2 linked regions of the Blastochloris viridis genome follow. The protein of the gene in region 1 binds, or shares a complex with, the protein of each later gene. Links are inferred from orthologs where the notes say so. Each region holds a gene or a part of one and is shown on either strand. Other genes may lie near its edges.

Region 1 (3,126 bases):
CAAGATGAAGGACCAGATCGCAGCCTCCGGCATGAGCGATGCCACCTTCCGCCGCCAGCGCGCCATCATCGATTCGATGACGCCGCAGGAGCGCCGCAGCCCCGACCTGCTCAAGGCCAGCCGCAAGCGCCGCATCGCGGCCGGCTCTGGCACCAAGGTCGAGGAGGTCAATCGGCTGCTGAAGATGCACCGCGGCATGGCCGACATGATGAAGGCGATGGGCGGCGCCAAGCGCGGCCCGCTGGCCGGCATCGGCCGGGCGCTGGGCTTCGGCGGCGGCGGCATGCCCCAGCCGACGCCGGAAATGCTGGAAGAGTTCAAGCGCCGCGGCCCGGCGGCGTTCGCCGACAAGATGCCGGAGCTGCCCAAGGATTTCGGCAAGGCGCTGCCCGGCGGCATGCCGGGCGGCCCGCCCTCCGGTCTGCCGGGGCTGCCGGGGCGCTTCCCCGGCCTGCCGTTCGGAACGAAAAAGAAGTGATTTCCTGGACTTAACGTTCGAGATTGGAAAGGACTGCCAACATGTCTCTCAAGATCCGCCTCGCCCGCCGCGGCACCAAGAAGCGCCCGCACTACGCGATTGTTCTCGCCGACGAGCGCGCGCCGCGCGATGGCCGCTTCCTGGAGAAGCTCGGCACCTATGACCCGCTGCGCGGCAAGGACGAAGGCACCCGCGTCCAGTTCGACGTCGAGGCGGTGAAGGCCTGGCTCGCCAAGGGCGCCCAGCCGACCGACCGCGTCGCCCGCTTCTTCGACGCCGCCGGCCTCCTGACCCGCAAGGCCCGCTCGAACCCCGAGAAGGCCAAGCCGAAGAAGAAGGCCCAGGAGCGCGCCGCCGCCGAGGCCGCCGCTGCGGCGGCCGCTGCCGCCGAGTGATCCGAAATCCGGCCGATCAGGCCGGAGTTTCGGTCTCCGGTCGCCGAAATATCCCTTCTGATCAAAGGGGGTTCGGCGAGGTTGTTTTCGGACATCACGACGTGATCGCCCGGAAACCGTCTAGAGCGTCCGCCGATCCGATTGAAACAAGCGGACGTTCTAAGTCTTTGAGTTGTCGCATTCTCTTCCGCAATACCGGTTCCCACTTTTGCGGAGAATGCTCTAATGCCCAGCTGTCGTCCCGGGTCACGGCAAAGCCGCTCGCCCGGGACGCCACGTTCGATTGACGGAGGCTCCGCGATGTCCGGCGACATCCCGCCCCGACCGGAGCCGGCGGCCGGCGAATCCCGCGTCTGCGTCGCCCGCATCGCCGGCACTTACGGTGTGCGCGGCGAGGTGCGTCTGCTGGTCTTCACCGAGGACCCCGACGCCCTCCGCACGCTGGGACCGTTCGAGGACCAGGCCGGCACCCGCACCTTCTCGCTCACCAGCCTTCGCCCGCACGGCGAGGGTTTTGTCGCCCGCCTGGCCGAGATCGCCAGCTGCGACGACGCCGAGGCGCATCGCAATACCGATCTGTTCGTCCCCCGCGCCCGCCTCCCCGCCATCGACGACGAGGAGACGTTTTATCACGCCGACCTGATCGGCCTTGAGGCCCGCACCCCGTCCGGCGATATCGTCGGCAAGGTGGTGGCGGTGCAGAACTTCGGCGCCGGCGATATTCTCGACATCGCGCCGACCGGCAGCAAAACCAGCCAGATGGTGCCGTTCACCAAAGCGATGGTGCCTTCGGTCGACCTCGGCGCCGGCTACCTCACCCTCGCCTCAGCCGACGTCGTGGTGCCGCCGGCGCCGCGCCGATCCCGGAGCCCCCGCCCGTGAGCGTTTCGCCCTCCCCCGTCCGCGCGCTGATCTTCGACATGGATGGTACGCTGGTCGACAACATGGCCGCCCACACCGCGGCGTGGGGCGAATGGCACGCCCGCCGCGGCCTGCCGTTCGACCAGCCGAGCTTCTTCGACCGCACCGCCGGCCGCACCGACCTCGACATCCTGGCCGACCTCGAGCCGCAGCGCTCGCGCGCAGACTTGGTCGCGCTCGGCGAGGAGAAAGAGGCGATCTACCGCGAGCTGTTCCTGCCGCAGCGCCGGCTCACCGCCGGCACCGCAGCGCTGTTGGCCGAGGCCGGCCGTCGCGGCCTGCCGATGGCGGTAGCGACCGCGGCACCGCCGCCCAACATCGATTTCATCCTCGATGGCTTGGGCATCCGCCGCCATTTTCGCGCCGTGGTATCGCCGGCGCTCGGCCTGCCCGGCAAGCCGGCGCCCGATATGTTCCTGGAGGCGGCCGAGCTGATGGCGGTCGAGCCCGCTGCCTGCCTGGTGTTCGAGGATGCCCCGCTCGGCGTCGAGGCCGCCAGGCGCGCCGGCATGCGCGCGGTGGCGCTGACCACCACGCTGCCGGCGGCGGCGTTCGCCGGCAATCCCCACGTCATCGAAACCCGCCCTGACTTCGCCGGCTTCGATCTCGCCGCGTTGACCGGGCCCGGACTGGCAGCATGAGCTGGCGCGCCGACATCCTGACGCTGTTCCCCGAGGCGTTTCCCGGACCGCTCGGGCTGTCGCTGGCCGGGCGCGGGCTCAACGACGGCAAGTGGGCGCTCGCCGCCACCGACATCCGCGGCTTTGCGCTCGACCGCCACCGCTCGGTCGATGACACCCCGGCCGGCGGCGGCGCCGGCATGGTGATGCGCGCCGACGTGCTGGCGCGGGCGATCGACGCGATCGCGCCCGAAGGCGATCCCAGGCCGCGCCTGTTGATGTCGCCGCGCGGCGTGCCGCTGACGCAACAGGCCGTGCGCGCGCTCGCCGCCGGCCCCGGCGTCGTGGTGGTGTGCGGCCGGTTCGAAGGGGTCGACCAGCGCGTGATCGAGGCCCGCGCCCTTCAGGAGGTCTCGATCGGCGACTACGTGCTGTCGGGCGGCGAGATCGCGGCGATGGCGCTGCTCGACGCCTGCGTGCGGCTGATCCCCGGGGTGATGGGCAACGCCGAGTCGGGCACCGAGGAGAGCTTTTCGTCCGGCCTGCTCGAATACCCGCAATATACCCGCCCGCAGCTGTTCGAGGGCCGCGGCATCCCGGAGGTCGTCACCTCCGGCGACCACGCCAAGGTGGCGGCGTGGCGGAAGGCGGAGGCCGAGCGGCTGACGAAGGCGCGAAGGCCGGACCTGTTCGCTGCCTACGTGGCCGGAAA
Region 2 (3,069 bases), 1.3 Mb from region 1 along the record:
GTCATCGTCTCTCCGGTGATCACCGAAAAGGCGACGATGGCGTCCGAGAACAATCAAGTGGTGTTCAAGGTCGCCCGGACCGCGACGAAGCCGCAGATCAAGGAAGCGGTGGAGAAGCTGTTCGAGGTCAAGGTCGAGGCCGTCAACACCTTGGTCCGCAAGGGCAAGGTCAAGCGGTTCCGTGGCCGGATCGGCGAACAGTCCGACGTCAAGCGGGCGATCGTGACCCTCGCCGAGGGCCACAAGATCGACGTGACGACGGGCCTGTGAGGCGACGGGGAGACTGAAAATGGCTTTGAAGACATTTAAGCCCGTCACGCCGTCGCAGCGCCAGTTGGTGCTGGTCGACCGGTCGACGCTGTGGAAGGGCAAGCCGGTCAAGGCGCTGACGGTCGGCAAGTCGTCCAGCGGCGGCCGCAACAATATGGGGCGGATCACGGTCCGTTTCCGCGGCGGCGGCCACAAGCAATCCTACCGCTTGGTCGACTTCAAGCGGTTGAAGCGCGATATGCCGGCGACGGTTGAGCGGCTCGAGTACGATCCCAACCGGTCGGCGTTCATCGCGCTGATCCGGTACGAGGACGGCACGCTCAGCTACATTCTGGCGCCGCAGCGGCTGTCGCCGGGCGACGCCGTGATCGCTGGCCGTCAGGTCGACGTGAAGCCGGGCAACGCCATGCCGCTCAGCTCGGCGCCGGTCGGCACGATCGTGCACAATGTCGAGATGAAGGCGGGCAAGGGCGGGCAGATTGCGCGCTCGGCCGGCACCTACGCGCAGATCGTCGGTCGCGACCAGGGTTACGTCATCCTGCGTCTCAACTCCGGTGAGCAGCGCTTGGTCTCGGGTGCCTGCTACGCGACGGTCGGTGCGGTGTCCAACGCCGATCACATGAACGTCTCGAGCGGCAAGGCCGGACGCTCGCGGTGGCTCGGGTTCCGCCCGCACAACCGCGGCGTGACGATGAACCCGATCGATCATCCGCACGGCGGTGGTGAAGGCCGTACCTCGGGTGGCCGTCATCCGGTGACGCCGTGGGGCTTCCCGACCAAGGGCAAAAAGACGCGCAGCAACAAGCGGACCGACAAGTTTATCGTGTCGAGCCGTCACGCTCGCAAGAAGAAGTGAGGATTGGCGATGGCGCGTTCGGTCTGGAAGGGCCCGTTCGTCGACGGCTTTCTGCTCAAGAAGGCAGAAGCTGCGCGCGGCTCGGGCCGCGCCGAGGTGATCAAGATCTGGAGCCGCCGCTCCACGATCCTGCCGCAGTTCGTCGGCCTCACCTTCGGCGTCTATAACGGCAACAAGCACGTTCCGGTGTACGTGAGCGAGGACATGGTCGGGCATAAGTTCGGCGAGTTCTCGCCGACCCGGACATTCCACGGCCACGCGGCCGACAAGAAAGCCAAGCGGAAGTGAGGCGAGGTCGTCATGGGTAAGCCGGCGCGCGAGCGCACACTTAAAGATAGCGAGGCGATGGCCCAGGCGCGCAATCTGCGCGTCAGCCCGCAGAAGCTCAACCTGGTTGCGGGCCTGATCCGCGGCAAGAAGGTTGCGAGCGCGCTGGCCGACCTCGAATTTTCGAAGAAGCGCATCGCAAAAGACGTTCGCAAGTGCTTGGAATCGGCTATCGCCAATGCGGAGAACAATCACAATCTGGACGTCGATGATCTGATCGTCGCCGACGCCCACGTCGGCAAGTCGATGGTCATCAAGCGGTTCGTTCCGCGTGGCCGTGGTCGTGTCGGACGGATTTTGCGGGCGTTTTCGAATATCACCATCGTCGTCCGCCAGGTCGAGGCGGCTGCCTCCGAGTGAGAGGCCGGAGAGCAACATGGGTCAGAAGGTCAATCCGATCGGGCTTCGGCTCGGCATCAACCGGACCTGGGACAGCCGCTGGTTCGCCACAAAGGGCGAGTACGGCAAGCTGCTCCATGAGGATATGGAAATCCGGCGTCAGCTCCAGAAGGAGCTGAAGCAGGCCGCGGTGTCGCGCATCATCATCGAGCGTCCGCACAAGAAGTGCCGCGTCACCATCCACTCGGCTCGTCCGGGCGTGGTGATCGGCAAGAAGGGCGCCGACATCGACAAGCTGCGTAAGCGCATCGGTGCGCTGACGAAATCGGAAGTGGTTCTGAATATCGTCGAGAACCGCAAGCCGGAGGTCGATGCCAAGCTGGTGGCCGAGTCGATCGCCCAGCAGCTGGAGCGCCGCGTGGCGTTCCGCCGGGCCATGAAGCGCGCCGTTCAGTCGGCGATGCGTCTGGGCGCCGAGGGCATTCGTATCAACTGCTCGGGGCGTCTTGGCGGTGCCGAGATCGCGCGCATGGAGTGGTATCGCGAAGGTCGCGTGCCGCTGCACACGCTGCGCGCGGATATCGACTACGGTCAGGCCACGGCGTTCACGACCTACGGCACCTGCGGCGTGAAGGTGTGGATCTTCAAGGGCGAGATCCTCGAGCACGACCCGATGGCGCAGGACAAGCGCCTGGCGGAAGCCGAGCCGTCCTCTGGTCGCTCGCGTCGCGACCAGGCGGTCTGAAGATAGGGAAACGGACGGCGAGCCATGCTGCAGCCCAACCGAACGAAATTTCGCAAGGCCCACAAGGGCCGCATTCACGGTGTCGCCACCGCCGGGACCTCGCTCAATTTCGGCCAGTTCGGCCTGAAGGCGATGGAGCCGGAGCGTGTCACCGCGCGTCAGATCGAAGCGGCCCGCCGCGCGATGACGCGCCACATGAAGCGCGCCGGGCGCGTCTGGATCCGAGTGTTTCCGGACGTGCCGGTGTCGAAGAAGCCGGCCGAAGTCCGCATGGGCTCCGGCAAGGGCGCTCCCGAATTGTGGGTGGTTCGGGTGAAGCCCGGCCGCATCCTGTTCGAGATCGACGGCGTGTCGAACGAACTGGCGCGCGAAGCGCTGACCCTGGCGGCTGCGAAGCTGCCGATCAAGACGCGCTTCGTGGCGCGCATCGCCGAGTGAGGAGGTTGCCGTGAAGGCGTCCGACGTGCGGGTGATGACGCCCGACCAGATCGCAGACGAGGTCCTGAAGCTCAAGAAGGAGCAGTTCAATCTG

Evidence for each region.
Region 2: the proteins of rimM (region 1) and rpsS are in contact, whole or in part, in a crystal structure (PDB 3A1P), measured with the Thermus thermophilus proteins. The link is inferred for Blastochloris viridis from one-to-one orthologs. Residues at the interface, in WP_008632437.1 of Thermus thermophilus: Val4, Glu5, Ile6, Gly7, Arg8, Arg22, Gly23, Glu24, Val26, Leu84, Glu85, Glu86, Gly87, Arg88, Tyr89, Tyr90, Tyr91, Phe92, Leu94, Asp111, Ile112, Leu113, Asp114, Ala115, Gly116, Ala117, Gln118, Asp119, Val120, Ile122; in WP_011173711.1 of Thermus thermophilus: Lys28, Arg29, Leu30, Lys32, Thr48, Gln56, His57, Val58, Pro59, Val60, Tyr61, Thr63, Met66, Glu73, Phe74, Pro76, Thr77, Arg78, Arg81, His83, Gly84, Lys85, Glu86, Ala87, Lys88, Ala89, Thr90, Lys91, Lys92, Lys93.

What each region holds. Positions count from the first base shown.
Region 1 is NZ_CP012946.1:205,565-208,690, reverse strand. Bases 149-2,964 are described here. They hold rimM (ribosome maturation factor RimM), read left to right. Parts: upstream 149-1,173; coding sequence 1,174-1,755; downstream 1,756-2,964. Other genes in these bases: trmD (tRNA (guanosine(37)-N1)-methyltransferase TrmD), read left to right, coding at 2,432-2,964; BVIR_RS00980 (HAD family hydrolase), read left to right, coding at 1,752-2,435; rpsP (30S ribosomal protein S16), read left to right, coding at 520-873; ffh (signal recognition particle protein), read left to right, coding at 149-478. Also shown: more of ffh, read left to right, coding at 1-148; more of trmD, read left to right, coding at 2,965-3,126. UniProt on the Escherichia coli protein: One of at least 4 proteins (Era, RbfA, RimM and RsgA/YjeQ) that assist in the late assembly stage of the 30S ribosomal subunit.
Region 2 is NZ_CP012946.1:1,509,050-1,512,118, forward strand. Bases 16-2,774 are described here. They hold rpsS (30S ribosomal protein S19), read left to right. Parts: upstream 16-1,135; coding sequence 1,136-1,414; downstream 1,415-2,774. Other genes in these bases: BVIR_RS06690 (50S ribosomal protein L23), read left to right, coding at 16-270; rplB (50S ribosomal protein L2), read left to right, coding at 290-1,126; rplV (50S ribosomal protein L22), read left to right, coding at 1,427-1,813; rpsC (30S ribosomal protein S3), read left to right, coding at 1,830-2,537; rplP (50S ribosomal protein L16), read left to right, coding at 2,562-2,774. Outside these bases: more of BVIR_RS06690, read left to right, coding at 1-15; more of rplP, read left to right, coding at 2,775-2,975; rpmC (50S ribosomal protein L29), read left to right, coding at 2,986-3,069. UniProt on the Escherichia coli protein: In the E.coli 70S ribosome in the initiation state it has been modeled to contact the 23S rRNA of the 50S subunit forming part of bridge B1a; this bridge is broken in the model with bound EF-G.